One region of the Streptomyces sp. NPDC048441 genome, then DNA from elsewhere that is predicted to be linked to it. Evidence: riboswitches for the same ligand, from Rfam matches in the RefSeq annotation. Region 1 holds a riboswitch; the other holds the start of a gene.

Region 1 (15,183 bases):
GACGCACGAGGGGCCCGCACCCCTGCCGGGATGCGGGCCCCTCGTCACTAGTTGAAGTCGCTGGCCGATCGCGCCGAGATCAGACGGCGAGCTTGACCATGTCCGCCTGCGGACCCTTCTGGCCCTGCGAGATCTCGAACTCCACTCGCTGACCTTCTTCAAGGGTGCGGTAGCCGTCCATCTGAATCGCGCTGTAGTGGACGAATACATCCGCACCACCGTCGACCGCGATGAAGCCGTACCCCTTCTCCGCGTTGAACCATTTGACGGTGCCCTGAGCCATGCCTAACTCCCCTATTACTGGCCCTTGCACGGGCCCGCACTTCGCGGACCCGGGTCAGACCTCACCCCCCCAATGGGTTGTGGAGGCGTGCGCCGGAACGCGTCGACCGCGGCTGAATGTATCTGTCCAACTGCCCTCTGCAACAGGGCAATCGGACGAGAATTCTGGGCACGCGCGATCGGTAATATGCGGAGAATTTGCCGGAATTCAGGGCAAGTCGGGCCAGACAAAGGCCGCAAGAGGCTCAAAAGGGCAGGGCACTTTGGCTACTTCTTGTCGGCCTCGGGCCAACTTCGTATATGCGCTCGGCACAGACGGGGAAGCTCGCTTCCCAACTGTACCGCGCTCAACCATACAGAATTGCCCCCTCCGCTTCTCTCGCGGAGGGGGCAATCAGGTTTACGCAGGGTGTTTCTTTAAAAGATCAGCCACCCGCGACGGCGGGAATGATCGAGACACCCGCGCCGTCCGGCGTCGCCGTCTCGAGACCCTGCTCGAAGCGCACGTCGTCGTCGTTCACGTACACGTTCACGAAGCGCCGCAGCTTGCCCTGATCGTCCAGGACACGGGCCGCGATGCCGGCGTGGTTCTTCTCCAGGTCGGCGATGATCTCACCGAGATTCGCACCCTCGGCGGCGACCTCGGACTGACCACCGGTGTAGGTGCGAAGAATGGTGGGGATGCGGACGTTGACGCTCATGGGGTTCACCTCGGTAACTCAGGGGGCGTGGAGCGCCCCGTCAGGGGCGCGGGGAACTGCGCGACCAGCCACAACGGCCCGCAGTCAAGCAATCAAGCTCAGCCTGCGAGCCCAGCGGCGCGGAACGCCTCGAGGCTAGGACGAATGGTCGCGGTGGCCTGGGACGTCTCGGCGACAGCGTCGAGAGTCTTGAGCCCATCCCCGGTGTTCAACACCACCGTGGTCAGCGACGGGTCGATGAGCCCCGCCTCGAGCAGCTTCTTCGTGACGCCCACCGTCACACCCCCCGCGGTCTCCGCGAAGATGCCCTCGGTCTGCGCGAGCAGCTTGATCGCGTCCACGACCTGCTCGTCGTTCACGTCCTCGACGGCCCCGCCCGTGCGGCGCGCGATGTCCAGGACGTACGGGCCGTCGGCCGGGTTGCCGATGGCGAGCGACTTGGCGATGGTGTTCGGCTTCTGGGGGCGCACGACGTCCTGCCCGGCCTTGAAGGCGGTGGACACGGGAGAGCAGCCCTCGGCCTGGGCGCCGAAGATCTTGTACGGCTTGTCCTCGACGAGGCCGAGCGTGATCAGCTCCTTGAGACCCTTGTCGATCTTCGTGAGCTGCGAACCCGAGGCGATCGGAATGACCAGCTGGTCGGGGAGGACCCACCCCAGCTGCTCGCAGATCTCGTACGCGAGGGTCTTGGAGCCCTCTCCGTAGTACGGCCGCAGGTTCACGTTGACGAAGCCCCAGCCCTCGCCCAGCGGGTCGCCGATGAGCTCGGAGCAGAAGCGGTTCACGTCGTCGTAGTTGCCCTCGATGCCGACGAGCTCGCCGCCGTAGACCGCGGCCATGACGACCTTGCCCTGCTCCAGGTCGTGCGGGATGAACACGCAGGAGCGGAAGCCGGCGCGGGCCGCCGCGGCGCCCACGGCACCGGCGAGGTTGCCGGTGGAGGAGCAGGAGAGCGTGGTGAAGCCGAAGGCGCGTGCCGCCTCGATGGCCTGGGCGACCACGCGGTCCTTGAAGGAGTGCGTCGGGTTGCCCGAGTCGTCCTTGACGAACAGCTTGCCCTGCTCGACGCCGAGTTCACGGGCAAGGTTGTCGGCCTTGACGAGCTTGGTCCAGCCGGGGTTGATGTTCGGCTTGGACGCCACGTCCGCCGGGACGGGCAGCAGGGGCGCGTAGCGCCAGATGTTGTCGGGGCCGGACTCGATCTGCTTCCGCAGCGCCTCGGGGTCCCCGGTCGGCAGGTCGTACGCCACTTCGAGCGGGCCGAAACAGGCCTCGCAGGCGAAGATCGGGCCGAGGGCGTAGAGCTCACCGCACTCGCGGCAGGAGAGGCCCGATGCGGGGCCGAGATCCACGGAGCCCGTGGAGGTGGAGGGGGTGGTGTCGTTCTGTGCGACAGTCTGCGCAGCCATGGAGGCGAGGCCCTTTCTCCTCATCTTCCCCGCGGCGCATCTCGCCGCGAGACGGAATTGGCACCTTCCCCACCGAGACCTCGCGTGCGCGGTCGGCGGGATGGTTGCCGGGGCTTCAACGGGCCGTATCCCTCTGCCCCTCTGGATGAGCGGTATGGCGCCGGGCTCGCGGGCTCCGGGCATTTGTTACGCGACGACCCCCGACATGCGATGGTCATTCGCGTTGTTCAAGACTGTAACCGACGGCCTGGACGGTTGAGATAGTCGTCCGAACCGCGAGATGGATCACATGTAGGTCCCACACAGGCCACACACCGGAGGAGCAACCCGTGCTGGAAGAGGCCGAGCGCTGGCTGACCAGGCGTTCCTGGTCCGTCGCCGACCGTCCGCTCAGCGCCCTCGTCGCCGCCAAACGAGCGTCGGGGGCCACGGTGAGTGTCGTGCTGCCCGCGCTCGACGAGGAGGGGACGGTCGGCGGGATCGTCGCCTCGATCCGCCGTGAGCTGATCGAGAAGGCGGCCCTCGTCGACGAGCTCGTGGTGCTCGACTCCGGCTCGAAGGACCGCACCGCCGAGGTCGCGCGGGACGCGGGCGCGCGGGTCGTGCACCGGGACGACATCCTGCCGCGCATCCCCGCGGTGCCCGGCAAGGGCGAGGTCCTGTGGCGCTCGCTCCTGGTCACCGAGGGTGACATCGTCGCGTTCGTGGACGCGGACCTGAAGGAGTTCTCGGCGGACTTCGTCACCGGGATAGTGGGCCCGCTCCTGACCGAGCCCGACGTGGCCTTCGTGAAGGCGATGTACGACCGTCCCCTGGAGGGGAGCGCGGGCCAGGGCGGCCGGGTCACCGAGCTGATGGCGCGCCCGCTCCTGAACATGCACTGGCCCCAACTGGCGGGCTTCGTCCAGCCGTTGGGCGGCGAGTACGCGGCCCGCAGGTCCCTCCTGGAGCAGCTGCCGTTCCCCGTCGGTTACGGAGTGGAGCTCGGCCTGCTCGTCGACGCGCTGCACACGGTGGGCCTCGACGCACTCGCGCAGGTCGACGTCGGCGTGCGCAAGCACCGGCACCAGGACGGGCAGGCGCTCGGCCGGATGGCGGCGGCGATCTACCGGACGGCGCAGCTGCGCCTCGCGCGCGGCCATCTCGTACGCCCCGAACTCACCCAGTTCGAACGGGGCGAGCAGGGGTTCGAGCCGCGCACCCATTCGGTGGACACGGAGGAGCGCCCACCGATGGCCGAGATCGCGGAGTACGCCGCCCGCCGCGTGGCGTAACCACCCTTATTGGGCATTTTGTCTACATTCCCCACTTATGTGGGTCAGACAGGTAATGGAAAGCGCGCGACGCATCGGTGGCGTGGCCATGGCCACCGCCACACTCGCGGCAGGGGCGCTCGGCGCCGCCGCCACTGCGCCCGCCGCGGCGGATGTGATCGAACCCTTCGCCAAGCGCTACGACGAATCGCTGTACGGCGACTTCAAGACCATCGGCAACACGGTCATGGGCTGCCCGACGACGCCCGCGGACATGGCGGCGCGCTGCGCCACCGCCGCGGGCGGCCAGGGCAAGGACAACAACAACACCTTCGTCATGCGGCGGATCAACACCGCGGGCATGGACCCCGACCACGGATCGAGCACCGGCCGGGTCGCGATCCCGCCCGGCGCGAAGGTCGCGTACGCACGCCTCTTCTTCGGCGGCAACGACGGCACGTACAAGGGTCCGAGCGGCGCGCAGCTGGCGCGCTGCGACATCTCGGGCGCCAATGTGCTGCCGTCCCCCGGTGACCCGCTCGCCGCAGTGCCCGCGGTCAGCGTGGCCGGCGCCACCCCCTCCAACGTCACCCCGTCCCACCTGGTCAAGGACCCGGCGTCGACCAACGGCCCGCACTACTACACCGGCGAGGCCGACGTCACCGGCCTCTTCAGCGGCGTGACCGGCACCGGAACGCCCGTCCCCGTCGCGGTCGGCGACATCTGGGCGCCCACCGGCAAGGGCTGCGTCGCGGGCTGGTCCCTCACCGTCGTCTACAAGTACGACGCGCCGAACGACGACTACGCCCCCGACCGCCGCAACGTCTACGTCTACGGCGGCCACGTCCTCCAGCGCTCCACCTCGCCCGCCACCAGCGTCAAGGTCGACGGTTTCTACCGCACTGACGGCAAGCCGCGCGCCAGCGTCACCGCGTACGAAGGCGACTGGAACACGCCCGGCGACCGCTTCCGGGTCGGCGGCCAGAACATCACCGAGGCACACACGGGCAACACCAACAACTTCTTCATCAGCGAGGACGACGGCGCCCTCGCCCCGAAGATGACCAACAACCTGTCCATCGACGCCAAGGAGTTCGACGTCACGGGCAGCGGGACCCGCGCCCCGGCCGCCGCCGAGCCGATCCCGGTCGGTTCGACCTCCACGACGCTGAGCTTCTCCACGAAGGGCGACACCTACGTCCCCTCGGCCCTCGCGCTCTCCGTCCCGGTCCCCGACCTGGAGGTGACGAAGACCGCGAGCCCCAAGACGGTGAAGCCGGGCGGCACCCTGACCTACACGGTCAAGGCGAAGAACATCAGCAAACTCCCCTATCCGAACGCCAAGTTCAGCGACGACCTGACGGACAACCTCGACGACGCGACGTACAACCACGACGCGAAGGCGAGCACGGGCGACGTCTCGTACACCAAGCCGAAGATCAGCTACACCGGCGACATCCCCGCCGGGCGGACGGCCACGGTGACGTACTCCGTCAAGCTCAACGACCCCGTCAGCGGCGACGGCAAGCTGCTCAACGACGTCGACGTCGCGTCCCCGCGCTCCAACTGCGACGCGGGCAGCACCGACCCCCGCTGCGGGGCCGCGCCTGTCATCTCGCGCACGCAGCCGAAGCTCACGGTCACCAACGTGCCCGCGCGGCGGACCGCACCCGTGTGCAGCGACGTCAAGAACACGATCACCCTCAAGAACCCCTCGGGCAGCACGCGCACCGGAGCCACCGCTTCCTGGCAGGTGACGCCGGGCTCCAAGCCCGTGGCGAGCAGCGGGAAGGTGACGAAGCAGGGCTCGAAGTACGTCTGGAAGGGCGACGTCCGTCCGCACGGCAAGGTCACCGTCACCCAGCAGGTCAAGGTGTCCTGCACTGCCGGAGCGGTCAGGGTGATCACCGTGACCGCCCCCGGCAGCAACTGCCCCAGGTCCGTCCGGGGCGGCGACGACCCGTGCACATCGGCGATCCTCGCCCAGCGGGTGCAGGCGCGCCCCGCCCCGCAGGAGCCGGGCAAGAACGCCAGGCAGGGGCAGCCGGGCAGCGCGCTCGCCGAGACCGGCAGCGACTCGCACACCTTCCTGTACGCGGGCCTCGCGGTGTCGCTGTGCGTGCTCGGCACGCTGGCGGTGGCGGCGGCGAGGAGCAGGCGGGACTGAGTGAGGAGCAGGCGGGACTGATCGCGGGTCTCTGAACGTATACGGCCGGGCCCCTCCAGGGTCCGGCCGCACGTTTGAGGCATTCCGGGAGGGGCTAAGTTTCGCGACATGGTCTCCGAGCACGTCGCCGCCGCCGCCCAGGTACTCGTCGCGTCCAACCGCGGCCCCGTCACCTACGCCCTCGAAGAGAACGGGGAGCTGACGGCCAAGCGGGGCGGTGGCGGACTCGTCTCGGGCCTGAGCGCGATCGGCGGCTCCGGCGACCCCGACGGCTCCGGCGGGGGCACCGAAGCCCTGTGGGTCTGCGCGGCCCTGGGGGACGGCGACCGGGAGGCCGTGCGGCGCGGGGTCGGTGAGCCAGGCGTACGGATGCTCGACATCGACGCGGGCTCGCACGACGGGGTGCACGCCGACGCGTACAACGGCATCGCGAACTCGGTCCTGTGGTTCGTCCACCACATGCTCTACCAGACGCCGCTCGAACCGGCCTTCGGCACGGAGTTCCGGGACCAGTGGGCGTCGTACGAGACCTACAACCGGGCCTTCGCGGAGGCGCTCGCGGAAAGCGCGGCGGACGGGGCGGCGGTCCTCGTCCAGGACTACCACCTGGCGCTGGTGCCGGGGATGCTGCGCGAACTGCGCCCCGACCTCCGCATCGGCCACTTCTCCCACACCCCCTGGGCCCCGGTCGACTACTTCCGGATGCTGCCCGACGACATCGCGGAGCAGCTCCTGCGCGGCATCCTCGGGGCCGACAGGGCGGCGTTCCTGACGGGACGGTGGGCGGACGCGTTCACGGCGTGCTGCGTCGACGTCATCGGCGGTACGTCGGGTACGCGGATCGGGGTGCACGGGCTCGGGGCGGACGCGGATTTCTTGCGGGAGCGGTCGCGGCGGGGGGATGTGGAGGAGCGGCTCGTCGGGTTGCGGGAGCAGGTGGGTCTCGGCCGGAAGGTGATCGTCCGGGTGGACCGGACGGAGCTTTCCAAGAACATCGTGCGGGGGCTGCTCGCGTATCGGCAGCTCCTTGAGGATCACCCCGAGTGGCGTGAGCGGGTGGTGCATGTCGCGTTCGCGTACCCGTCGCGGCAGGACCTCGCGGTGTACCGCGACTACACGGCGGAGGTGCGGCGGGTCGCCGACGAGATCAACTCCGAGTACGGGGTGGCGGGTTGGACTCCGGTCGTGCTGCACGTGAAGGACGACTTCGCGCGGTCGCTCGCCGCGTATCGCCTCGCGGACGTGGCGCTGGTGAATCCCATCCGGGACGGGATGAACCTTGTTGCCAAGGAGGTGCCTGTCGTCTCCGACGAGGGGTGTGTGCTTGTGCTTTCCCGGGAGGCGGGGGCGTACGAGGAGCTGGGCGAGGATGCGGTGGTCGTGAACCCGTATGACGTGACGGGCACCGCTTCGGCTCTGCACGTGGCGCTGACGATGCCGGTGGAGGAGCGGGCAGAGCGCACGAAGCGGCTCGCTGCGGCGGCCACGGCGTTGCCTCCGGCTCAGTGGTTCCTGGACCAGTTGCGGGCGCTGGGGGCCTGATTTCTCCCCGACAAGAAATCCGTCCAACCCCCGCCCACGTTTGTCCATGGGCCCGGGGACCCCCACCTCGCTACCTTCCCGGCATGTCCCTACGCCGCCGCACGAGCACCGTGGCCCTCACAGCCCTCGCCCTGGCAGGGGCCATCACCACGCCCGCCACCGCTGCCAAAGCGGCCACGTACTACGTCGACTGCCAGCGAGGCGACGACGCCGCGCAAGGTACCTCCGCCGGAACGGCCTGGCGGAGTCTCGCCAAGGCCGGCGCTCACACATACCGCCCCGGCGAGAAACTCCTCCTGAAGCGCGGCACAAGCTGCACGGGGGTGCTGGCTCCCAAAGGTGCGGGTGCGGCCGGCGCCCCCGTGCTGATCGACGCGTACGGCAGCGGGGCCGCCAAGCCCCGCATCCAGGCGAACGGCGCCCGCGCCGCCCTGCATCTCGTGAACACCGAGCAGTGGGAGATCCGGAATCTGGATCTCTCCAACACCGGGGCCGCCACCACCACCGACCGACGCGCCGGGCTCCTGGTCCAGCTCACCGACTACGGAACAGCGGAGCACTTCCTCGTCGACGGAGTAGACGTCCACGACGTGAACGGCGCCGACTTCAAGGACCCCGACCCCTCCGGGGGAATCCTCTTCGTCGTCCAGGGGACACAGACTCCCACCCGCTTCGACGGGCTCCGCGTCGAGGACTCCACCGTCCGCCGCGTCGACCGCACCGGCATCGGCACCATGTCGACGTGGGGCAGCGGCACGGATAACGACGCCCAACTGCTCTCCAGCGGAGTGGAGTTCGTACGCAACAAGGCCTACGACATCGGCGGCGACGGCATCGTCATCCACGAGACCCGCAAAGCCCGCGTCGAGCACAACTACGTCGACGGCTTCAACATGCGTTCGGCGGGCTACAACGCCGGCATCTGGGCCTGGGAGGCGCAGGACGCGCTCTACCAGTACAACGAGGTCACCGGTGGCCACGGGACGCGGGACTCGATGGCGTACGACATCGACGGCGGCAACGTACGCAACACCTACCGCTACAACTACAGCCACGACAACGAGGGCGGTTTCCTGCTCGTCTGCAACGGCGAGGACACCGTCAGCGACGGCAACCGCATCCACGACAACATCAGCGTCAACGACCGGAACACGACGTCCCCTTACGGCGTGATCTCCGTCGTCTGCGGGGCCGCCACCGATACGCAGGTCTATCGGAACACCGTCGTCACGAACCGCGCCGACACCGCTCTCGTCTCCAACAACGGACCCACCGGCGTCACCTTCCGCGACAATGTCTTTGTGGGCGCCCCTGGCGCCGGATCGCCCGTCAAGGACACCGTCAGCACCTTCAGCAGCAATCTGTACTGGAACACCAGTCAGCCCCGCGACACCACCGGCGTCACCGCCGATCCCCGATTCGCCGACACGTCACCGGACGCGCCCGGTGACATACGGCTCAAGTCCGGATCCCCCGCTCGCGGGCTCGGCACGGCCGTCGACGACGGGACCACCCGCGACTACTTCGGCAACCTGATCCCAGATCCGCCCAACCTTGGCGCAGATCAGGGGAGTTGAGCAGCCAGCGAGCCGAGCAGCCGCACCACGCCCTGCGGGCCGTCCACCACCAGGTCGGCCCGCTCGGCCAGTTCCTCGACCTCACCGCTTCCGCTGCACACCAGCAGGCCCCGCACCTGGTCCGATCGGAGCTTCTCCACTGCCGCGAAGGCGGGCAGGTCGCCCAGGTCGTCGCCCGCGTAGAGGACGGTCTCGGCGCCCACTTCGCGTACGTACTCGGCGAGGGCCACGCCCTTGTCCATGCCGGGTGGCCTCAACTCCAGGACCAGGCGGCCCGGTTCGACGATCAGGCCGTGGCGGGACGCCAGCTCGGCGAGCGGGTCGCGCAGGGCGTCGAAGGCGGCCTGCGGGTCGCGCGCGCGGCGGGTGTGGACCGCGACCGCGCGGCCCTTCTCCTCTGTCCACGTGCCGCGCCAGGCGCCGATCGCGTCCAGGAAGCCGGGCAGTTCGGCGCGCACGGACGCCACGCCGGGGTGCGGCTCGGCGGCGTGGACCGTGGAGGAGACGGCGTCCCAGCGCTCGGCGCCGTAGTGGCCGAGGACGACGAGGTGTTCGAGACCGGGGACTCCCGCGAGGCCGCCGTAGCGCACCGCCACGCCCGCCGGGCGTCCGGTGACCACCGCGACCGACCGCACCTTCGGCGCGAGCGCGGCCAGTACGGCAACGGCGTCGGGGTGGGCGCGGGCCTGCTCGGGGTCGGGCACGATCGGGGCGAGCGTGCCGTCGAAGTCGAGCGCGATCACGGCACGTTCGGGCCGTGCGAGGAGTGCGGCGAGGCCTTCGCGGCCGGCCGGGGTCACGGGTTCGGGCAGCTCGGCGGAGTAGGAGTACACAAGGTCACCCATGGGCCCGACCCTACGCTCAACGCTCCCCGCGCCGGGACTCCCTGACCCGCCGGAGTCGGTTGACGGTGACCGGATCGTGCGCGAGGGCGCGGGGGTCGTCGAGCAGGGCGTTCAGGAGCTGGTAGTAGCGGACCGGCACCATGTCGAGCTGCTCGCGGATCGCGCGCTCCTTGACGCCGGGACCTGCGACCCAGTCGCGCCGCTCCATGGCGAGAATCGCGCGGTCGCGCTCGGAGAGCCCGGCGGGCCCGGCGGCGTCCGGGGGTCCGTCGTCCTTGGCGTCGCTCATGCCCGCCACGCTATTCCGCGTTCTCCTCGGTCGCCGCGTTCGTCTGGATCTGGCCGAGGATCGACGCCGGATTGCCGTTCTTGTCGACGGCCTTGCCGATGTACTTCTTGATCTCGACGGAGACCTGCGCCCAGGACGTCTTGCCCACCGGGTACAGCTGCGAGGTGGGCAGCTCGTCCAGGAACTCGGCGAGCGCCTTGTCGTTCTTGTTGTCCGTCATCTCCTGCGCGGCGGAGGTCGTGACGGGCAGCAGGTCGTACTCGCGCGAGAAGTCCAGGACGTTCTTCTTGCTGTAGGCGAAGTCGAGGAACTTGCCGATCTCCTCGCGGTGGCCGTGCTGCTTGAAGGCCATCATCCAGTCGGCGACGCCCATCGTGGCCTTGGCATTGCCGTTCACCCCGGGCATCGGCACCATGCCGTACTTCACGCCCTTCTTCGCGGCCATCTGCATCAGCGTGGGATGGCCGTTCAACATGCCCACGTCGCCGCGCGTGAAGGCGGCGAAGGCCTCGGCGCGGTCGAGCTTGGCGGGGGGCGTGGGGCCGGTCAGACCCTTGTCGACGAGGTCGTTCTTCAGCCATTCGAACGTCTTTACGTTCTGCGTGGAGTCGATGTCGTACGTGCCGACGTTGTCGGTGTAGCCGCCGCCACCGCTGAGCAGCCACTGCATCGTCTCGGCCTGCGCCTCTTCCTTGCCGAGCGGCAGGGCGTAGGGGATCTTCACGCCGCGCGCCTTGAGCACCTTGGCGTCGGCCGCGAGATCGGTCCAGCTCTGCGGCGGGGTGAGACCGGCATCCTTGAAGATCTTCTCGTTGTAGAAGAGCAGGCGCGTGGAGGAGGCGAACGGCATTCCGTACTGGACGCGGTTGACCTCGCCCGCCTCGGAGAGGGGTGCCATGAAGTCGGCCTGGGTGGAGATCGAGACCAGGTCCTCGGTGCGGTACAGCTTGTCCTGCGCCGCATAGTCGGCGTACGCGCCGATCTGGGCCATGTCGGGGGCGTCGCCCGCCTTGACCATGTTCTTGACCTTGCGGTCGACGTCGGTCCAGGAGTAGACGCTGACATCGACCTTGATGCCGGGGTTCTCGGCCTCGAACTTCTCGGCGAGCTTGTCCCAGTACTTCTGGGAGCTGTTGCCCTTGGAGTCGCCGTAGTCGGCGGCCACCAGTTTGAGGGTGACATCGTCCGAGCCGCCGGGACCGCCGCAGCCGGCGAGCACCGCCGCCATACCCAGTGCGGATATCGCCGCCGTCAGTCCTGTCGCACGCCGCTGCACAGCCTGTTCCCACCCTCGATGATCTACGTGAACTGCGATTTTCCCCCGTGTACGCACACGAGGTCTACACCACTTCAGTATCGCTTGTGCAACGGGGTGCTGCTGACGTCCCACCATTGCCGAGAGGGCCGGGCGACTGCTAAGCACGTCCCGTTCGTGAAGTTCCGCACTGGCAAGGAGCCTTGGCGCATGTCGCGTACCGCAACAGAGATAGCAACCCAGCCCGCCTGCTGGCACCGGGCGGCCGAGGCCGCTCTCACCTTCGACGGACTGCCGAAGGCGGGCGAGCGGGTGGCCGTCACCGGGTGCGGGACGTCGTGGTTCATGGCCATCGCGTACGCGGCGCTGCGCGAGGCCGCGGGGCAGGGCGAGACGGACGCGTTCGCCTCGTCGGAGTTCCCCGCGGGCCGGACGTACGACCGGGTGGTCGCCATCACCCGCTCCGGTACGACGACGGAGGTCCTTGAGCTGCTCGGCCGGCTGAAGGGCGTGGTCCCGACGACGGCCCTCACCGCCACCCCCAGTCTGGGGACGGAGGCCTCCCCGGTCATGGACGCGGCCGACTCGGTGGCGGTCCTGGACTGGGCGGACGAGCAGTCGGTCGTCCAGACCCGCTTCGCGACGACCGCCCTCGCCTTCCTGCGGGCCGGGCTCGGCGACATCCCCGGCGTGAAGTCGGTCGCCGAGGCCGCGGCCGACGCGGAGCTCGCGGTGACGGACCCGTTGCCTCCGGCGGCGCTCGCCGCTGAGCAGTGGACGTTCCTGGGGCGCGGCTGGACGTACGGGCTCGCCCTCGAGGCGGCGCTGAAGATGCGGGAGGCGGCGGGGGCCTGGACGGAGTCGTACCCGGCGATGGAGTACCGCCACGGGCCGATCGCCATCACGGGGCCCGGTCGGGTGGCGTGGATGTTCGGGGTGCTGCCGGAAGGTCTTGCCGGTGATGTCGCCCGGGTGGGCGGGGAGCTGGTCGCCCGCCAGGAGGTGGACCCCCTGGCGGACCTGATCCGGGCCCAGCGGCTCGCGGTGGCCCTCGCGGAGTCGCGGGGCTTCGACCCGGACCGGCCCCGGAACCTGACGCGGAGCGTCATCCTGAGCTAGTAACCGCCGTTTCGCGGCGGATGTCTCCCCGCGCACTCACCCGATTACCCCGCATCACCCCCGAAGTGGACTAGACCTCTCGCGGGTCTCGCGCGAGACTGTCACCGTGAGACACGTCATCGCCCTAGATGTGGGCGGCACCGGAATGAAGGCCGCCCTGGTCGGGGCGGACGGCACGCTTCTGTACGAGGCGCGGCGGGCCACCGGCCGGGAGCGCGGGGCCGACGCCGTGGTCGAGACGATCCTCGACTTCGCCGCCGACCTCCGCGCCCACGGGATCGAGAAGTTCGGGGAACCCGCCGCCGCGGCCGGTGTCGCGATCCCCGGGATCGTCGACACCGAGCGCGGCATCGCGGTCTACGCCTCCAACCTCGGCTGGCACGACGTCCCCATGCGGGAGCTGCTCAGCCGCAGGCTGGAAGGCGTACCCGTGGCCCTCGGCCACGACGTACGCACCGGCGGCCTCGCCGAGGGCCGGATCGGCGCGGGCAAGGGCGCCGACCGGTTCCTCTTCGTGCCCCTGGGGACGGGGATCGCCGGGGCCATCGGGATCAACGGCGGCATCGAGCCCGGCGCCCACGGCTCCGCGGGCGAGATCGGGCACATCGTCGTACGCCCCGGAGGACCGCCCTGCGGCTGCGGCCAGCGCGGCTGTCTGGAGCGGCTCGCCTCCGCGTCCGCGGTGAGCGAGGCCTGGGCGGCGGCCAGCGGCGACCCCGACGCGGACGCCGCGGACTGCGCGAAGGCCGTGGAGTCGGGCGACCCGCGGGCCATGGAGGTCTGGCAGAACGCGGTCGACGCGCTCGCCGACGGTCTCATCACCGCCCTCACTCTGCTGGACCCGCACACCCTGATCATCGGTGGCGGTCTCGCCGAGGCCGGGGAAACCTTGTTCACACCCCTGCGGGCGGCCATGACGGCACGCATCGTCACGTTCCAGACCCAGCCCCTCATCGTCCCGGCCGCCCTCGGGGACACCGCCGGGTGCCTGGGCGCGGGCCTGCTCGCCTGGGATCTCCTCAGCGCCCCTGACCGCCCCATCGACTCCACGGAGGTAACCGCCTGATGGCCACTAGCAAGGTTCTCGCCGGTGCCCAGGTGGTCCTGCCCACCGGGACCGTCCCCAACGGCCGTGTGATCGTCGACGGCACGCGCATCGCCGGGAGCAGCCCACAAGACGCGGCGGTCATCGATCTCGCCCCCGGCCACTGGGTCGTCCCCGGCTTCGTCGACATCCACAATCACGGCGGCGGCGGTGCCTCCTTCACCTCCGGCACCGTCGACGACGTACTCAAGGGCGTCCACACGCACCGCCTGCACGGCACCACGACCGTCGTCGCGTCGACCGTCACCGGCGAGATGGACTTCCTCGCCCAGCGGGCGGGCCTGCTCAGCGAGCTCGCCGAGCAGGGCGACATCGCGGGCATCCACTTCGAGGGCCCCTTCATCTCGCCGTGCCGCAAGGGCGCGCACAGCGAGGCGCTCCTGCGCGACCCGGACCCCGCCGAGGTCCGCAAGCTGATCGACGCGGCCCGCGGCCGGGCGAAGATGCTCACGCTCGCCACCGAGCTGCCGGGCGGCATCGACTCCGTACGCCTCCTCGCGGAGCACGGCGTGATCGCGGCCATCGGCCATACGGACGCGACGTACGAGCAGACCGTGCAGGCCATCGACGCGGGCGCCACCGTCGCGACGCACCTCTACAACGCGATGCCGGCCCTCGGTCACCGCGCGCCGGGTCCGATCGCCGCGCTCCTGGAGGACGAGCGGATCACGGTCGAGCTGATCAACGACGGCACGCATCTGCACCCCGCCGCCTTCCAGCTGGCCTTCCACCACGCGGGCGCGGCCCGCACCGCCCTCATCACGGACGCGATGGACGCGGCGGGCTTCGGCGACGGGCGGTACATGCTCGGCCCGCTGGAGGTCGAGGTGCAGGACAGCGTCGCGCGGCTCGTCGATGGCGGCTCGATCGCGGGCTCGACGCTCACCCTGGACCGCGCGTTCAAGCGGTCGGTGACCATCGACAAGCTGCCGGTCGAGGATGTCGTGCGGACCATCTCCGCCAATCCGGCCAAGCTCCTCGGGATGTACGACGAGATCGGCTCGCTGGAGCCCGGCAAGAACGCCGACCTGGTGGTCCTCGACGCGGACTTCGAGCTCAAGGGCGTCATGCGCGAGGGCGAGTGGGTAGTTGCTCCCAATTAGGACCAACTCATGCGATTTCACCACTCGTTGAAAAGGCAACGGCGAGAGGCGGTTGGCCCGGACCCCTGGGCCAACCGGCTTCTGTTTGGCATGATCAGCCCCGAAAGAGGACGGCAGCAAGCGCGTTCTCCAGTGATCTCGGGGCTGATGGTCCCGGGTCTTTCGAGGGTGGGTGACAAGTGATCCTCACGGTCACGCTGAACGCCGCTCTCGACATCACCTACCGGGTCCCCGCCCTCACCCCGCACGCCTCGCACCGCGTCACCGAGGTCATCGAACGCCCCGGCGGCAAGGGCCTGAACGTCGCCCGCGTCCTCGCGGCCCTCGGCCACGACGTGACGGCGACCGGCTTCGCGGGCGGCGACACGGGCCGCACCCTGCACGACCGCCTCAGGCACGAGCCCCGCATCACGGACGCCCTCCTGCCCGTCGACGGCGCCACCCGCCGCACGCTCGCCATAGTCGACGCGGCGACCGGCGACACCACACAGCTGAACGAGCCGGGCCCGACCGTATCGCCCGCCGAGTGGGCCACG
Region 2 (15,183 bases), on a different contig from region 1:
AGAACCCGTCCCGACGCGACCGGGCGCAGTTGGCAGTTCGTCAAGGCACCGGGTGGTCTTCCCCTGGTGGGCCACGCGCTGCAGCTGGCGCGCCGCCCCCTGGATTTCCTGGCCTCGCTGCCCGCCCTCGGCGACCTGGTCGAGCTGCGGCTCGGCACCAAGCCGACCTATCTGCCCTGCCATCCGGAGCTGGTGCAGCAGGTGTTGCTCAACGCGCGGGTCTACGACACCGGGGGCCCCGTGAAGGAGAAGGCCCGCCCCATCCTGGGCAACGGGTTGATCACCTCCGACTGGGCCGACCACCGTCGCCAGCGGCGCATGGTCCAGCCGGCCTTCCACTCCGCGCGCATCGCGACCTATGCCGAGGTGATGCACGAGGAGTGCGCGGCGCACGCGGAGACTTGGCAGGCGGGCCGGCCGGTCGATGTGGGCGACGCGATGCAGGCACTGACGGCGCGGGTGACGGCCCGCGCGCTGTTCTCGACCGAGATGGCACCGCACTCGGTCGCGGAGATCCAGCGCAGCCTGCCCGTCATGGTGCGTGGCGCGTTCCGCCGGGCGATGGACCCCACCGGTGTGCTGGCCAGGCTGCCGTTGGCCGCCAACCGTGAGTTCGAGTCCGCGCTCACCCGCCTGCACGTCCTCATCGAAGGCATCGTCGAGGACTACCGGCGTTCCGGCGAGGACCGCGGTGACCTGCTGTCCGCGCTGCTGGCCGCGCGCGACGAGGAGGACGGCGGTGCGATGACCGATCAGGAGGTCCACGACCAGGTCATGACGCTGCTGCTGGCCGGTGTGGAGACCACGGCAAGCGCCCTGACCTGGGCCTGGCACTTGCTGGCGGCTCATCCCGAGGCCGAGGAGCGGCTGCATGCCGAGGTCGACGAGGTGCTTGGCGGCCGTATCCCGACGTACGCCGACGTCCCGAAGCTCGCCCATACCCAACGGATCTTCACCGAGACGCTGCGGCTGTACCCACCCGCCTGGATGTACACCCGGATGACCACCGAACCCACCGAGCTCGGCGGTCATCGGCTGGGGGCCGGCGTGGACATCCTGATCAGCCCGTACGTCATCCACCGCATCCCGGAGTTCTTCCCGCACCCGGAGAGCTTCGACCCGGACCGGTGGCTGCCCGAGCGGGCCAAGGACGTCGCCCGCGGTTCGTATCTGCCGTTCGGCGCGGGCAGCCGCAAGTGCATCGGGGACGTCTTCGGGATGACCGAGGCGACCCTGGCACTGGCCACACTCGCGGCCCGCTGGCGGCTGCGTCCGCTGCCCGGCAGCAGGGTCTCGCCACGCGCCGAGATGAGCCTGACAGCCGGACCGCTGCCGATGGTTCCGGAACCCCGCAGTCCCGCGATCAACCGAAGCTGACGGGCAGCTGATGCAGTCCGCGCAGCATCAGGCTGGGGCGCCACACGAGATCGCCGGGTTCGGTGTCCAGGGCGAGGCCGGGGCACCGTTCCAGCAGGGTGCGGAAGGCGACGGCGCCCTGCATCCGGGCCAGCGGCGCGCCGAGGCAGTGATGAATGCCGTAGCCGAACGCCATGTGGCCGCGGGCATCGCGGCGGATGTCGAACCGGTCGGGTTCGGCGAACCGCCGCGGGTCGCGCGAGGCGGCGGCCAGGGCGACGGCCACGGACTCTCCCGCGCCGATCACCGTGCCGCCGATCTCCACCGGCTCCTTGGCGTAGCGGAACGCCGTGGTCTCCACCGGCCCGTCATACCGGAGCATCTCCTCCACGGCGCTCTCAAGGAGCGACCAGTCGCCGCGCAGGGCAGCCAGCTGGTCCCGGTGGCGCAGCAGGGCGAGCGTGCCGCTGGACAGCAGGTTGGCCGCCGTCTCATAACCGGCCACCAGCAGGAGGAAGGCCATCCCCAGCAGTTCCTCGGGAGAGAGCTGTTCCTCCTCGCCCGCGCCGGCGACCAGCGCGCTCAGCAGGTCATCGCCGGGCTCGCTCCGCTTGGCGGCGGCGAGGTCGGCGAGGTAACCCGTCATGGCCTGGGCGGCGGCTCCAGCGGCCTGTGGCCGGGTGAAGTCGGTGCTGTCCAGGTACCAGTCGTGAAAGGTCTTGCGGTCGGTGGCCGGCACTCCGAGCAGTTCGCAGATGACGGCCAGCGGCAACGGCAGCGCGAACGCCTCGACCAGGTCCGCGCGGCCCAACGGCAGCATGGCGTCCACGAGTTCGTCCGCGATCAGCTGCACCTTGGGGCGCAGCGCCTCGATACGGCGAGGGGTGAAGTCCTTGGCCACCAGTTTGCGCAGCCGGGTGTGCTGCGGGGGGTCCGTCTGCACCATGTTCAGGCCGATGGAGTTACCGCCGTCGTCCTGCCAGCCGGCCGAGTGCCTGATGTCGTTGGACAACCGTGCGTCGGCCAGCGCGGCTCGCGCCTCCTCGTGCCCCACGACAAGCGAGAACTCCCCCGACGCGGCGGTCCGCACCCGGTGCACCGGGCCCTGGGCACGCATCCGCTCGTACACCGGATACGGGGCGTCGACGAACCCCTGGCCAAGATCTGACAGATCTTCAAATCCCGTCACAGACACGCGCATTCCTCGCTTCGAAGAGGCCGGAAACAGTCGTGAGGGATCACTCCCCCGGTCGTCGGCGTGACCCTAACAGCGGAAACGGGGACCAGTCCACGTTTGATGTTAGGGTGCCGCCCATGGTCAGCAGCGGTGATCGGCCGACAACGCGGCGCAGCGACGCGCGCCGCAACCGCGAGGTGCTGCTCGCCGCCGCTCGGGAGATCTATGCCGAGCGCGGCGTGGACGCCCCGCTGGACGACATCGCCCGCCGGGCCGGGGTCGGCAACGCCACGCTCTATCGCCACTTCGCCACCCGGGCCGCGTTGATCGAGGCCGTCTTCCACGACGTACTCACCCCGGTCCTGCGCGTGGCCCGGCAGACCCGCGACCACCCCGACGCCTGGACCGGGCTCACCACCTACCTCGACCACGTCTTCACCCTGCTGGCCGCCAATCGCGGCGCGGGCGACCTGATGACCACCGGCATCCAGGGCGTGCCCACGCTCGACGCGCTGCACGAGGAACACCGCCGCACGATTGGGACACTGGTGCGCCGAGGTCAGCAGCAGCGCACGGTCAGGACCGACCTCATCACCGACGACCTGCTCTTCCTCCTGGCCGCGCTGGGCCGGGCCTCATCGGTCGCGCCCGGCCCCTGGCGCCGCCACCTGGCCCTGCTGCTCGACGGCCTGCGCCCGGCCACCGCTCACCCGCTGCCCGTTCCCCCGCTCGGATCGAGCCACCCGCCTTCCACAGACACCGGAGACGCCACGCCATGACGCATCAGCGCCCCATATCCCCCTTCGAGAGCGTCTACTTCCTGGATCTGGGGCCCGCAGGCCTCCCGCTGTACGACATGCCCGAGTTCGTCGAGTCCCTGGTGCTCGGCCGTCCGGATCCGAATCTGATGCGGCGGGCACTGCGGCTTCTGACCGACCACCACCCGATCCTGCGCTCCGAGGTGAAGTCCGGTGCGGAGGGCCTGCTCCTGCAAGTGCGCGACCGGGTCCAGCCTCCCCTCACCGTCCTCGACGGCATCGAGGAGACCTTCGCCCAACTGATCAACTCACGGCCCGACTGGACCGAGAGCCTGCTACACGCCTGGCTGCTCACCGACGGCGAGCGCAGCCAGGTCGTGCTCGGGATCCACCACGGCGTGGCCGACGGCCGCTCGGCCTTCGCCCTGCTCGACGAGTTCTGGCAGTACTACGCCGCCTTGGAGGCCGGTGCGAATCCCGCCCCGGAGCGGCGCGAGGCGCTCCCCGAGGCGATCGACAGCCGATTGGCCGGGGCCTTCCCGGACGCCGAGATCGACGCCTTGGCCGATGCCATCGCGCAGGCCCCGGCGGACCGCACCAAGACCGCCACCCTGCCCACCGAGGGCATGGGGCGCGCCGACCGGCCGGCCGCGACACACCGTTTTGTCGTGGACCGGCTGGAGTTCAGCCCGGAGACCACCCAGAGCGTGGTGGCCGCCGCCCGAGCTCGCGGGGTGACCGTCAACAGCCTCGTCACGGGTCTTGTCCTTACCGTCGTACGCGCACAACTGGCGCCGGAGCACGGTCCGTTGACGTTGACCTGCGGGCACGGCATCGACCTGCGTACCCGCCTCACGCCCGAGCTGCCTCTGAGCACCGTGCTCAACTGCATCACCGGGCTACAGACCACGCTGTCCGTCGGGCATGACGACCGACCGGAGACCGCCGGCCGGGAGGTGGCCGATCAGGTCGCCGGCGCCCTGGACCGGCGTGACCCCGAGCGCTTCCTGCTGGCCGCGCTCAGGGCGGGCGCTCGGGGCGTCGCGATGCCCATGCCGGTCGTCAGCTACGGCATCTCCAATGTCGGCAGGATCCCCGCCCACCCCCTGCCGGTCGGCATGAAACTGCTCCGCTTCGGCGGTACGGCCAACGCGGCGGGTATGCCCCCCAAGATCGGCGTTGCCAGCTTCGGCGGCCGTCTGCTCGTACAGAACGAGTACGACAGCTGGACGTACAGCCCCGAGCAGATGCGGAAGCTGCTCGAGACCCTGCGTGCGGCATTGACGGATCTGGCCATAGAGTGAATGAAGCCCACCACCGGCTACCGAGGGAGACAGTCAACCGTGATCACCGCGATCGTGCTCATCAAGACCAGCGTGGACCGGATCCCGGAGATCGCCGAGTCGATCGCCGCCCTCGACTGCGTCAGCGAGGTCTTCTCGGTGACCGGTACGTACGACCTGATCGCCATGGTGCGCGTCGGGCGCCACGACGACCTGGCCGATGTCATCCCCGGCAAGATCAGCAAGATCCCGGGCGTGGAGGGCACGGACACGCATGTCGCGTTCCGTACGTACTCGCAGCACGACCTGGAAGCGGCGTTCGCGATCGGCCTCGACTCCTGAGCCCTCCGCACCACCTCAGGCAGCCGTGGTGTCCGGCACGCAACGCCCGTCCTCCGTGCGGTAGTTCCACCGCGCGCCGTCCGCCACCAGCTCCTTGACGGCACGCACGAAGCGCTCCACGTGCTCGTCCGGGGTGCCCGCGCCGAAGCTCACGCGGATGGCGTTCAGGGACTTCTCGCCGGGCGCGGCCTCGGGGGCGCCGCACTCGCCCTGGCTCTGCGGGTCGCTGCCGAGGAGGGTGCGCACCAGCGGATGGGCGCAGAAGAGGCCGTCGCGTACGCCGATGCCGTACTCGGCGGAGAGCGCGGCGGCGAAGTGCGAGCTGTTCCAGCCGTCGACGACGAAGGAGATGACGCCGACGCGCGGCGCGTCGTCCCCGAAGAGCGAGAGCACCTTCACGGCGGGCACGTCGGCCAGACCCTCGCGGACCTTGGCGATGAGGTGGCGCTCACGGGCGACGAGCTCGTCGAAACCCGCCTCGGTCAGTGCCTTGCAGGCGGAGGCGATCGAGTACACGCCGATGACGTTCGGCGAACCGGCCTCGTGCCGCGCGGCGGTGTCGTGCCACTCGACGTCCACGCCACCGTCCGTACGCCGCGCGACCTTGCGCGACGCGCCGCCGCCCGCGAGGTACGGCTCGGCCTCGCGCAGCCAGTCGGAGCGGCCCGCGAGGACGCCCGAGCCGAAGGGCGCGTACAGCTTGTGGCCGGAGAAGGCGACCCAGTCGACGTCCAACTCGTCGATGGAGACCGGGTGGTGGGGCGCGAGCTGCGCGGCGTCCAGGACGATGCGGGCGCCGTGCGCGTGGGCTGCGGCGGCGAGTTCCTTGACGGGCCACAGCTCACCGGTGACGTTCGACGCGCCCGTGACGCACACCAGGGCGGGACCGTAGGGATCGCGGTCGGCGAGGGCGCGCTCCAGGGTGGCGACGGCCTGCTCGGCGGTGCGCGGGGCGTTCAGGTACGTCACGCGGGCGTCGCGCCACGGCAGGAGCGAGGCGTGGTGCTCGGTCTCGAAGACGAAGACCTGGCAGTCGGCGGGGAGCGCGGCGGCCAGGAGGTTGAGCGAGTCGGTGGTCGAACGGGTGAACACGACCTGGTCGTCCTCGCGGCAGCCGAGGAAATCGGCGACGGTGACGCGGCTGTTCTCGAACAGGTCGGTGGAGAGCTGCGACAGATACCCGGCGCCGCGGTGCACGCTGCCGTAGTACGGCGCGTACGCGGCCACGTCGTCCCACACCCGCTGGAGTGCCGGGGCGCTCGCCGCGTAGTCGAGCGCCGCGTAGGTCACCTCGCCACCGGTGACGAGCGGCACGGTGACGTCACGGCCGAGCACGGGCAGCGGGGCGGCACAGACGGTCTGGTCGGCGACAGCGGTGGTGGCAGACATGGCGAACTCCCGTGGGAAGGCAGGCGAGTTCACTGCGAGGGCGCTCGTACGGCGCTGCAGTGATGAAAGAAAAAGGGGGTGCGGAATAGGGGCCGGGAAGCCCTATCGCATTCGCTTGCTCACGAGACTGCTCCCTTGAGGACCAGGACCCCAGGGGTACGACACTCATAGAGTGCGCAGGGGTCCGCGCTTGCCATACGCCTTGCTGCGTACGGCCTGGTCTTCACCCGGGGCACCCCGCCACGGACGGAGGGTTGCCGGACAGCGAGCCGGGGCCTAATCGCTGTCACTCATGACCTGCTCAGCATCTTGCCACACGAACTTCTCGGTGCACACCGCAGTCCGGGATCCGGACTGCGGTGTGCACCACACTCACCCGCTACTGGCCGCACTCACCTGTTGCTGGCCGCCACCCAGCGCTCCAGGGCCTTCTTCGCGGCCCCGGAGTCGATCGAATCGCCTGCCTGCGCGATACCGGCCCTGATCTGCTCCACCAGGCTCCCCTCGCCCGGCGAGAGGGCCACCAGGGCCGCCGCCGAGTTGAGCAGCACCGCGTCCCGTACGGGCCCGGTCTCGCCGTCGAGGAGGCGTCGCGCCACCTCGGCGTTGTACGAGGCGTCGGCGCCCCGCAGCGCCTCCACGGGGACCAGGTCGATGCCGACGTCGCGCGGGTCGAAGGACTCCTCGCGCACGGCGCCGTCCCGTACGACCCAGACCCGGGATGTCGCCGTCGTCGTCAGCTCGTCGAGACCGTCGTCGCCACGGAAGACGAGCGAGGAGTGCCCGCGCTCGGCGAAGACCCCGGCCACGATGGGCGCCATCCGCGCGTCGGCGACGCCGACGGCCTGGGCGCGCACCCTGGCGGGGTTGGTGAGCGGACCGAGGAGATTGAAGACGGTCCTGATCCCCAGCTGGCTGCGCGCGGCGCCCGCGTACCGCAGGGCCGGATGGAACTTCACCGCGAAGCAGAAGGTGATCCCCGCTTCCTCCGCGACCTCGACGACCCGCCGCGGTGTGAGTTCGAGATTCACACCGAGCTTCTCCAGGACGTCGGACGCGCCGCTCGCCGACGACGCGGCACGGTTGCCGTGCTTGACGACCTTCGCGCCCGCGCCGGCGATGACGATCGCGGACATCGTGGAGATGTTGACGGTCTTGGCACCGTCACCACCCGTGCCGACGATGTCGACGGTCCGCCCCGGCACCTCGATCACATTGGCGTGCTCGTACATGGTGCGTACGAGCCCTGAGATCTCCTCCACGGTCTCGCCCTTGGCCCGCAGCGCCACCACGAATCCGGCGATCTGCGCCTCGGTGGCCTCGCCCCGCATGATGCGGTCCATGGCCCAGGCGGTGTCGTCGGCGCTCTGGTCGTTGCCGTCGAGCAGGCCGTTCAGCACACCCGGCCAGGAACGGGCCGCCGCGGTGTTGCCTCCTGCGGGGGTCACAGCGCTCATCTGCCGCTCCTGGGGTCGTATACGCGTAGGACAGGAACACCTTATCCAGCTCAGGTGACGGCAAAGAGCCCCGTCCATGCAGTGGATGCATGAGACGGGGCTCTCGCCGTGGCGACCATGGGGTCAGAACATCAGAACGTCAGAGCGTCCGGGGATCAGTGGTGGCCGTGGCCGCTCGTGATCTCCTTGTACTCCTCAGTGGTGGGCTTGGGGATCTGGCTGTCTTCCCCGTAGTAGCCCTTGGAGAGCTTGGCCCTGAGCTTCTGCGAGCCGGACACCTTGCGCTCGACACCGTTCTCGTCGACCGAGGGGCCGATCTCGACCGGCGCGTACTGCTCGTGCGCGGTGAGCGTGTGCAGCTGCTCCTGGTCGAGCGGCTCGTGGACCTCGATGAACTCACCGTGCGGCAGGCGCTTGATGATGCCGGACTCGCGCCCGTGCAGGACCTTGTCCTTGTCGCGCCGCTGCAGACCCAGGCAGATCCGCTTGGTGGCGATGAAGGCGAGGACCGGTCCGACGAAGAAGCCGATACGGACGAACCAGGTGATCGAGTTGATCGACAGGTGGAAGTGGGTGGCCCACAGGTCGTTTCCACCACCGACCAGCATGATGAAGTACGCGGTCAGCCAGGCGACACCGAAGGCCGTACGGGTCGGGGCGTTGCGCGGGCGGTCCAGGATGTGGTGCTCGCGCTTGTCGCCGGTGACCCAGGACTCGATGAACGGGTAGACGCCGATCGCCACGAGCACCAGCGGGAAGATCACGATCGGGATGAACACACCCAGGACGAGTGTGTGACCCCAGGCGTTGATCTCCCAGCCCGGCATCACGCGGACCAGACCCTCGGCGAAGCCCATGTACCAGTCTGGCTGGGCGCCGGTGGACACCTGGTCCGGACGGTACGGGCCGATCGCCCAGATCGGGTTGATCGTCGCGATCGCCGAGACGATCGCGATGACGCCGAAGACCAGGAAGAAGAAGCCTCCCGCCTTCGCCATGTAGACCGGAAGCAGCGGCATACCGACGACGTTCTTGTTCGTCTTGCCGGGGCCCGCGAACTGCGTGTGCTTGTGGAAGAACACCAGGATCAGGTGGGCCACCAGGAGGCCCAGCATGATGCCGGGCAGCAGCAGGATGTGGACCGAGTAGAACCGGGCCACGAAGTCGCCGCCCGGGAACTCCCCGCCGAAGACGAACATCGAGATGTACGTACCGACGACCGGGATGGACAGCAGCACACCCTGGATGAACCGGACACCCGTACCCGACAGCAGGTCGTCCGGGAGCGAGTAACCGGTGAAGCCGGTGAACAGTGCCAGGACGAACAGCAGGAAGCCGAAGAGCCAGTTGATCTCACGCGGCTTGCGGAACGCGCCCGTGAAGAAGACGCGCATCATGTGGACCATCATCGCCGCGACGAAGATCAGCGCCGCCCAGTGGTGGATCTGCCGGATGAGCAGACCACCGCGGACGTCGAAGCTGATGTGCATGGTCGAGTTGAAGGCCTCGGACATCAGCTGACCCTGCAGCGGGATGTAGCTGCCGTGGTACTCCACCTCGTTCATCGACGGGTGGAAGAACAGCGTCAGGTACACACCCGTGAGGATGATGACGATGAAGCTGTAGAGCGCGACCTCACCCAGCATGAAGGACCAGTGGTCCGGGAAGATCTTGCGCATGTTGGCCTTGGCCAGGCCGTAGATGCCCAGACGGCTGTCGGCCCAGTCGGCGACCCGCTCACCGGCGGGCGCTTCCTTACGTGTATCGGTCGGCTTAGTGCTCATCCGCGCTCCCAGAAAGCAGGACCGACGGGCTCAGCGAAGTCGCCGAGCGCCTCGAGGTAGCCCTCTTCGTTCACGCCGATGCGCAGCTGCGGCAGTGCGTGACCGGCCGGGCCGAAGATCACTCGGGCACCGTCGGAGAGGTCGAAGGTGGACTGGTGGCACGGGCAGAGGACGTGGTGCGTCTGCTGCTCGTACAGAGAGATCGGGCAGCCGACGTGGGTGCAGATCTTCGAGTACGCGACGACACCGTCGTGCGACCACTCGAGCTCTTGCTTGTCCTTGATGTTGTCCGGCTGAATCCGGACGATCATCAGGGCCGCCTTGGCGATCTGCACCTGGAAGTCGTGATCGTCCTCCTCCAGGCCCTCGGGCTTGGCGAAGGTCAGCGAACCGACCGCGACGTCCGACGGGCGCAGCGGCTCGTTCGTGTTCATGTTCACGAGCAGCTTGCCCTTGCCCCAGAGCGTGTGCCGGAGCTTGTCCTCGGGCAGCGGCCCGAGGTCACGCAGCAGGACGATGCCGGAGAGGGGCACCAGGGTCAGCGCGCCGAACATCGTGTTGCGGATCAGCTTGCGCCGGCCGAACTGCGACTCCGCGGCACCGGCCTTGAAGTCGGCCAGGACCTTGGCCTTGACCTCGGGCTCGGCCGCGATGGGATGCCGCTCGTCGGCGACCTCCACGTCGGACATCAGGGTGCGGGCCCAGTGGACCGCCCCCGCGCCGATGCAGAAGAGCGCGATGCCCAGGGTCATGCCCAGGGAGAAGTTCAGCGCGCTGATGTGGCCGATCGGCCAGATGTAGACGATCTTGTCGACCGGGAACGCCACGTACGAGGCGATGAAGCCGACCGTCGACAGCATCGAGAGCGTGAACAGGAAGGCGACCGCACGCTCGGAACGCCTGGCGGCCCGCTCGTCGATGTCCTGGACACGATGCTCGTGGGGCGGAAGCCCCGGGTCGGCGAACGGATTCTCGTCCGGGACCGCCACCGAGCCGTGCTCGGTCTCCTGCACGCTGGGCAGGTTCTCTTCTTGATTCTCTTGGCTACTCATGACTTCTTGGCCTTTGCGGTCCGAGCGGCGACCCACACGGCGACCGCGATCAGCGAGCCGAGACCGAAGATCCAGCCGAACAGGCCTTCACTGACCGGACCCAGGCCACCCAGCTTGAGGCCGCCAGGGCTCTCGGACTGTTTGCCGTTGACCGCGTCGAGGTACGCGATGATGTCCTTCTTGTTCTTCTCCGGCAGCGTCGTGTCGGGGAAGGACGGCATGTTCTGCGGGCCGGTCGTCATGGCCTCGTAGATGTGCTTCGGGGAGACATCCTCCAACGAAGGAGCGAACTTGCCCTTCGTCAACGCGCCGCCCTCACCGGTGAAGTTGTGGCACTGCGCGCAGTTGGTGCGGAACAGCTCGCCACCCTTGGCGATGTCCGCTCCTTCCGGGCTGTACTGCTTCGCGGTGGGAACGGTCGGGCCCGCGCCCAGCGAGGCGATGTACGCCGCGAGCTGGTCGATCTGGGCCTGGTTGTAGATGGCCTTCTTCTTCGGCGCCTGGGCGCCCGGCTGCTGGAGCGGCATCCGGCCGGTGCTGACCTGGAAGTCGACGGCGGCTGCGCCGACGCCCACCAGGCTCGGACCGTCGGAGGACCCCTGACCGCCGGTTCCGTGGCAGCTTGAGCAGCCCACGGAGTAGAGCTTCTTGCCTTCGTCGATGGCAAGAGACTGGGCGGTGTCGTCGGCCTGCGCCTTGTCCGCGGGTGCGAACGCGGCGTACAGCCCCCCGGTGGCCGCCAGCGCGAGGAGTAGGACGACGACCGCCGCCAGCGGATGGCGTCGTCGTGCGGAGAGCTTTTTCACGGATTACCCCGGTGTCAGGATCTTCAGCGTCGATGCTTGCAATGGATCGGGCGTTGAGCCCGACTACTTGATCAGGTAGATCGTGGCGAAAAGGCCGATCCAGACCACATCGACGAAGTGCCAGTAATAGGACACGACGATGGCTGCGGTCGCCTGCTCATGAGTGAACCTCTTGGCCGCATAGGTCCTGCCTAGGACCAGCAGGAAGGCGATGAGGCCACCTGTCACATGCAAGCCGTGGAAGCCGGTGGTCAGGTAGAACACCGAGCCGTACGGGTCGGAGGAGAGCGAGAGCCCGTCCTTCTTGACCAGCTCGGTGTACTCGAAGATCTGACCGCCGATGAAAATCGCACCCATGATGAAGGTGACGATGAACCACATCCGGAGCTTCTTCACGTCGCCGCGCTCGGCGGCGAACACGCCGAGCTGGCAGGTCAGAGAAGAGAGCACCAGGATCGTGGTGTTCGTCGCTGAGAACGGGACGTTCAGCGACTCGGCCATTTCCTTCCAGTGATCTGGCCCGGTCACCGAGCGGAGGGTGAAGTACATCGCGAAGAGGGCCGCGAAGAACATCAGCTCGGAACTGAGCCAAATAATGGTTCCGACGCTGGTGAGGTTCGGCCGATTGACCGGCGGGTGCGCGTGCCCGGTATCTACTGTCGTTGCTGTCGCCACGACCGACATTATGTCGGTCGCTTATCCCGCCCTCACCCCGGGGGGTGCCGTTCGGAGTGTCTACGGGGTGTGTCCTGCCCGTATGGCCCATCGAAGGGCTGTCCGAACCGCTGTTGACGGGGTGTCCGGAGGAGTAGCATCCGCGCATCGGTTCCCGGCCGAACGCCCTCAACGATGCGGAGGAACAATGCAGCCGACCGCCACGGTGCTGGTCTACAGCGACAACGCGAGCACCCGCGAGCAGATCCGGTTGGCCACCGGACGCAGGCCGGCTGCGGACGTTCCCGCGGTCGAGATCATCGAGTGCGCGACGCTTCCCGCCGTGCTGAAGGAGCTCGACCGCGGCGGCATCGACGCCTGCGTCCTGGACGGCGAGGCCACGCCCATCGGTGGGATGGGCGTCTGCCGCCAGCTCAAGGACGAGATCTTCCAGTGCCCGCCCGTGCTCCTGCTCATGGGACGCCCGCAGGACGCCTGGCTGGCCACCTGGAGCCGCGCGGAGGCGGCCGTGACCCTTCCGGTCGATCCGGTCGAGTTCGCGAACTCCCTGGCCGCTCTGCTGCGCGCCAGGCTGGCCGTGGAGGCCTGACGGTACGACAGGCACGGCCGGCGGCCCCGCACCTTCGTGCGGGGCCTCTGTGCTGTCCTGTGGCGCTGTCAGACCTGCGGCCGCAGTCTGGCCGCGTCGACCGCTGCGGGGCCCTCCTTGGCCCCTGCGAGCAGCTCGCTGCCCTTGCGCCACTGCTTCCAGCCGACGTTCCAGTCGCCGAACCCGTTGCCGAACGGATCCATGTCCGCGCCCTCGCTGTTGACGACCTTCACGATGTCGCCCCGCCGGACGGTGTCGAAGAACCAGGCGGCGTCGTCGGTGCTCATGCCGGTGCAGCCGTGGCTGGTGTTCGCGTAGCCCTGCGAGCCGACCGACCAGGGCGCCGCGTGCACGTACTCACCGGAGTCGGTGACCCGCGTCGCGTAATAGACCATCTTGTCGTAGAAGTCCGATGAGCCGATGCTGGCGCTGGTCATACGTACGGAGTACTCCTTGCCGAGCACCACCTTGACGCCGTTGCGCGTGGAGTAGCCGGGCTTGCCCGTGGTCACCGGCATGGAGTTGATCTCCTCGCCGTTGCGGTAGACCGTCATGTAGTGCGACCCGGCGTCCGTCACGGCCTCCAGGCGGTCGCCGATGGTCAGCTTCAGCGGCTTGGCGTCGCCGCCCCAGAGCTTCTCGCCGACCTTGATGCCTTCGAGGTTGCTCCGTACGGCGATGCTCGTGCCCGCGGGCCAGTACTCCTTGGGGCGGTAGTGCAGCGTCTTGCTGTCCACCCAGTGCCAGGCGCCGTCCGTGGAGGGCTGCGTCTCGACCTTCAGGGCGCGTTCCACGAGGGACCTGGCCTTCTTGCCCTTCACCTTGGCGCTGAGTTCGGCCGTGACGGGCTGCCCCACGCCGTACTTGCCGGACTCGGGGCCGAAGGTGACGTCGAGCCGCTTCTTCTTGGCCGGGGCATCGGTGTCGAAGGTCATGACCTTGCGGCCCGGTGCGCCGTCCTCGTCCTCGGTGCTGACGCGCACCGTGTAGTGCGCGTCGGCCGCCAGGGGCGCCGTGCTGTGCCAGCGGGCGCCGTCGGCCGCCAGTTCGCCGCCGACGTACCGTCCGAGGGCGTCGGTGGCCGTCACATCGGTGATGCGCCCGTCCTCGCCCTGGGCGGTGACCTCCAAGGGCTTGTCCGGATCCGCCTTCTTGCTGCCCGCCGGGCTGTTGAAGGCGATCTGGCCTGCCGCGTCGTACGGCTTAGCCGAGAGCGGATGGCCGTCGGAGCCACATGCCGTGGTTCCCACCCCGAGGGCGGCCACCAGCAAGGTGCAGCTCAGTACCGTGCGGATTCGCGGTGAGTGGCTCATATGCACAAGGTATGAAGATTCATCAGCAACGGCGCGCCGAGTGACCCGTACGAGGGTCGGCCGCGACACGCCGAGGGGCCCGGACGCTCCTGACGGAGTGTCCGGGCCCCTCGGTTACGGCCGGAAGCTACAGACTCACTGGGTCTGGCCCTCGCCGCGGTAGTACTCGAAGACCCAGCCGAACAGGCCGATCAGGATGACCGGCAGCGAGAAGAACAGCAGCCACCAGCCGAAGACGACACCCATGAAGGCGAGCGCGCCGCCGATGGCCAGGGAGAGCGGCTGCCAGCTGTGCGGGCTGAAGAAGCCCACTTCGCCGGCCTCGTCCGCGACGTCCGCCTCTTTGTTGTCCATCGCGGAGGCGTCGACCCGCCGGGCCGTGAAGGCCAGGTAGTAGCCGATCATGATGCACAGGCCGAAGGCCAGGAAGAGCGCGGTCGTACCGGCCGGCTCCTTGGACCACCAGCCGTAGACGACCGCCATGATGAGCACGAAGACGGCCAGCCAGATGAACAACTTGCCCTGAACCTTCACTTGCCGGCCTCCTTGCTGCCCGCGAGCGCCTTGTCACCGTGGCCGCTGTTCTCGAGCTGGTCGAGAGCCGCGATCTCAGGGTGATGCAGGTCGAATGCCGGGGATTCGGAACGGATCCGCGGCAGGGTGAGGAAGTTGTGCCGCGGCGGCGGGCAGGACGTCGCCCACTCGAGCGAACGGCCGTAGCCCCACGGGTCGTCGACCTCGACCTTCTTGCCGTACTTGGCGGTCTTCCAGATGTTGTAGAAGAACGGCAGGATCGACAGGCCGAGCAGGAACGAGCAGATCGTCGAGATCGTGTTCAGAGCGGTGAAGCCGTCGGCCGCGAGGTAGTCCGCGTAACGACGCGGCATTCCCTCCGCGCCCAGCCAGTGCTGCACCAGGAACGTGCCGTGGAAGCCCACGAACAGCGTCCAGAAGGTGATCTTGCCGAGCTTCTCGTCCAGCATCTTGCCGGTGAACTTCGGCCACCAGAAGTGGAAGCCGGAGAACATCGCGAACACCACGGTGCCGAAGACGACGTAGTGGAAGTGCGCGACCACGAAGTACGAGTCCGAGACGTGGAAGTCCATCGGCGGCGAGGCCAGGATGACGCCGGTCAGACCACCGAAGGTGAAGGTGATCAGGAAGCCGACGGCCCAGAGCATCGGTGTCTCGAAACTCAGTGA

The links. A riboswitch is a leader RNA that binds a small molecule or an ion and turns the genes downstream of it on or off. The one in region 1 is predicted to bind S-adenosylmethionine.
Region 2: another riboswitch for S-adenosylmethionine. It lies ahead of ACGFSB_RS14190 (aminotransferase class V-fold PLP-dependent enzyme); the one in region 1 lies ahead of thrC (threonine synthase).

What each region holds. Positions count from the first base shown of each region.
Region 1 covers NZ_JBICXM010000011.1:136,717-151,899, reverse strand. The annotation lists gene ACGFSB_RS26265 (cold-shock protein) at 80-283, opposite strand; gene ACGFSB_RS26260 (MoaD/ThiS family protein) at 708-983, opposite strand; gene thrC (threonine synthase) at 1,082-2,392, opposite strand; SAM riboswitch class I at 2,410-2,544, opposite strand; gene ACGFSB_RS26250 (glucosyl-3-phosphoglycerate synthase) at 2,722-3,666, shown strand; gene ACGFSB_RS26245 (hypothetical protein) at 3,755-5,812, shown strand; gene ACGFSB_RS26240 (trehalose-6-phosphate synthase) at 5,921-7,354, shown strand; gene ACGFSB_RS26235 (hypothetical protein) at 7,438-8,931, shown strand; gene otsB (trehalose-phosphatase) at 8,919-9,776, opposite strand; gene ACGFSB_RS26225 (DUF3263 domain-containing protein) at 9,793-10,065, opposite strand; gene ACGFSB_RS26220 (ABC transporter substrate-binding protein) at 10,076-11,293, opposite strand; gene ACGFSB_RS26215 (SIS domain-containing protein) at 11,531-12,439, shown strand; gene ACGFSB_RS26210 (ROK family protein) at 12,546-13,505, shown strand; gene nagA (N-acetylglucosamine-6-phosphate deacetylase) at 13,505-14,647, shown strand; gene ACGFSB_RS26200 (1-phosphofructokinase family hexose kinase) at 14,827-15,183, shown strand, end outside.
Region 2 covers NZ_JBICXM010000005.1:105,567-120,749, reverse strand. The annotation lists gene ACGFSB_RS14215 (cytochrome P450) at 1-1,377, shown strand, start outside; gene ACGFSB_RS14210 (cytochrome P450) at 1,364-2,545, opposite strand; gene ACGFSB_RS14205 (TetR/AcrR family transcriptional regulator) at 2,671-3,312, shown strand; gene ACGFSB_RS14200 (hypothetical protein) at 3,309-4,595, shown strand; gene ACGFSB_RS14195 (Lrp/AsnC ligand binding domain-containing protein) at 4,635-4,916, shown strand; gene ACGFSB_RS14190 (aminotransferase class V-fold PLP-dependent enzyme) at 4,932-6,305, opposite strand; SAM riboswitch class IV at 6,487-6,603, opposite strand; gene trpD (anthranilate phosphoribosyltransferase) at 6,698-7,762, opposite strand; gene ACGFSB_RS14180 (cytochrome bc complex cytochrome b subunit) at 7,918-9,546, opposite strand; gene ACGFSB_RS14175 (Rieske 2Fe-2S domain-containing protein) at 9,543-10,598, opposite strand; gene ACGFSB_RS14170 (c-type cytochrome) at 10,595-11,404, opposite strand; gene ACGFSB_RS14165 (heme-copper oxidase subunit III) at 11,468-12,088, opposite strand; gene ACGFSB_RS14160 (hypothetical protein) at 12,267-12,668, shown strand; gene ACGFSB_RS14155 (Ig-like domain-containing protein) at 12,737-13,981, opposite strand; gene ACGFSB_RS14150 (cytochrome c oxidase subunit 4) at 14,117-14,515, opposite strand; gene ctaD (cytochrome c oxidase subunit I) at 14,512-15,183, opposite strand, start outside.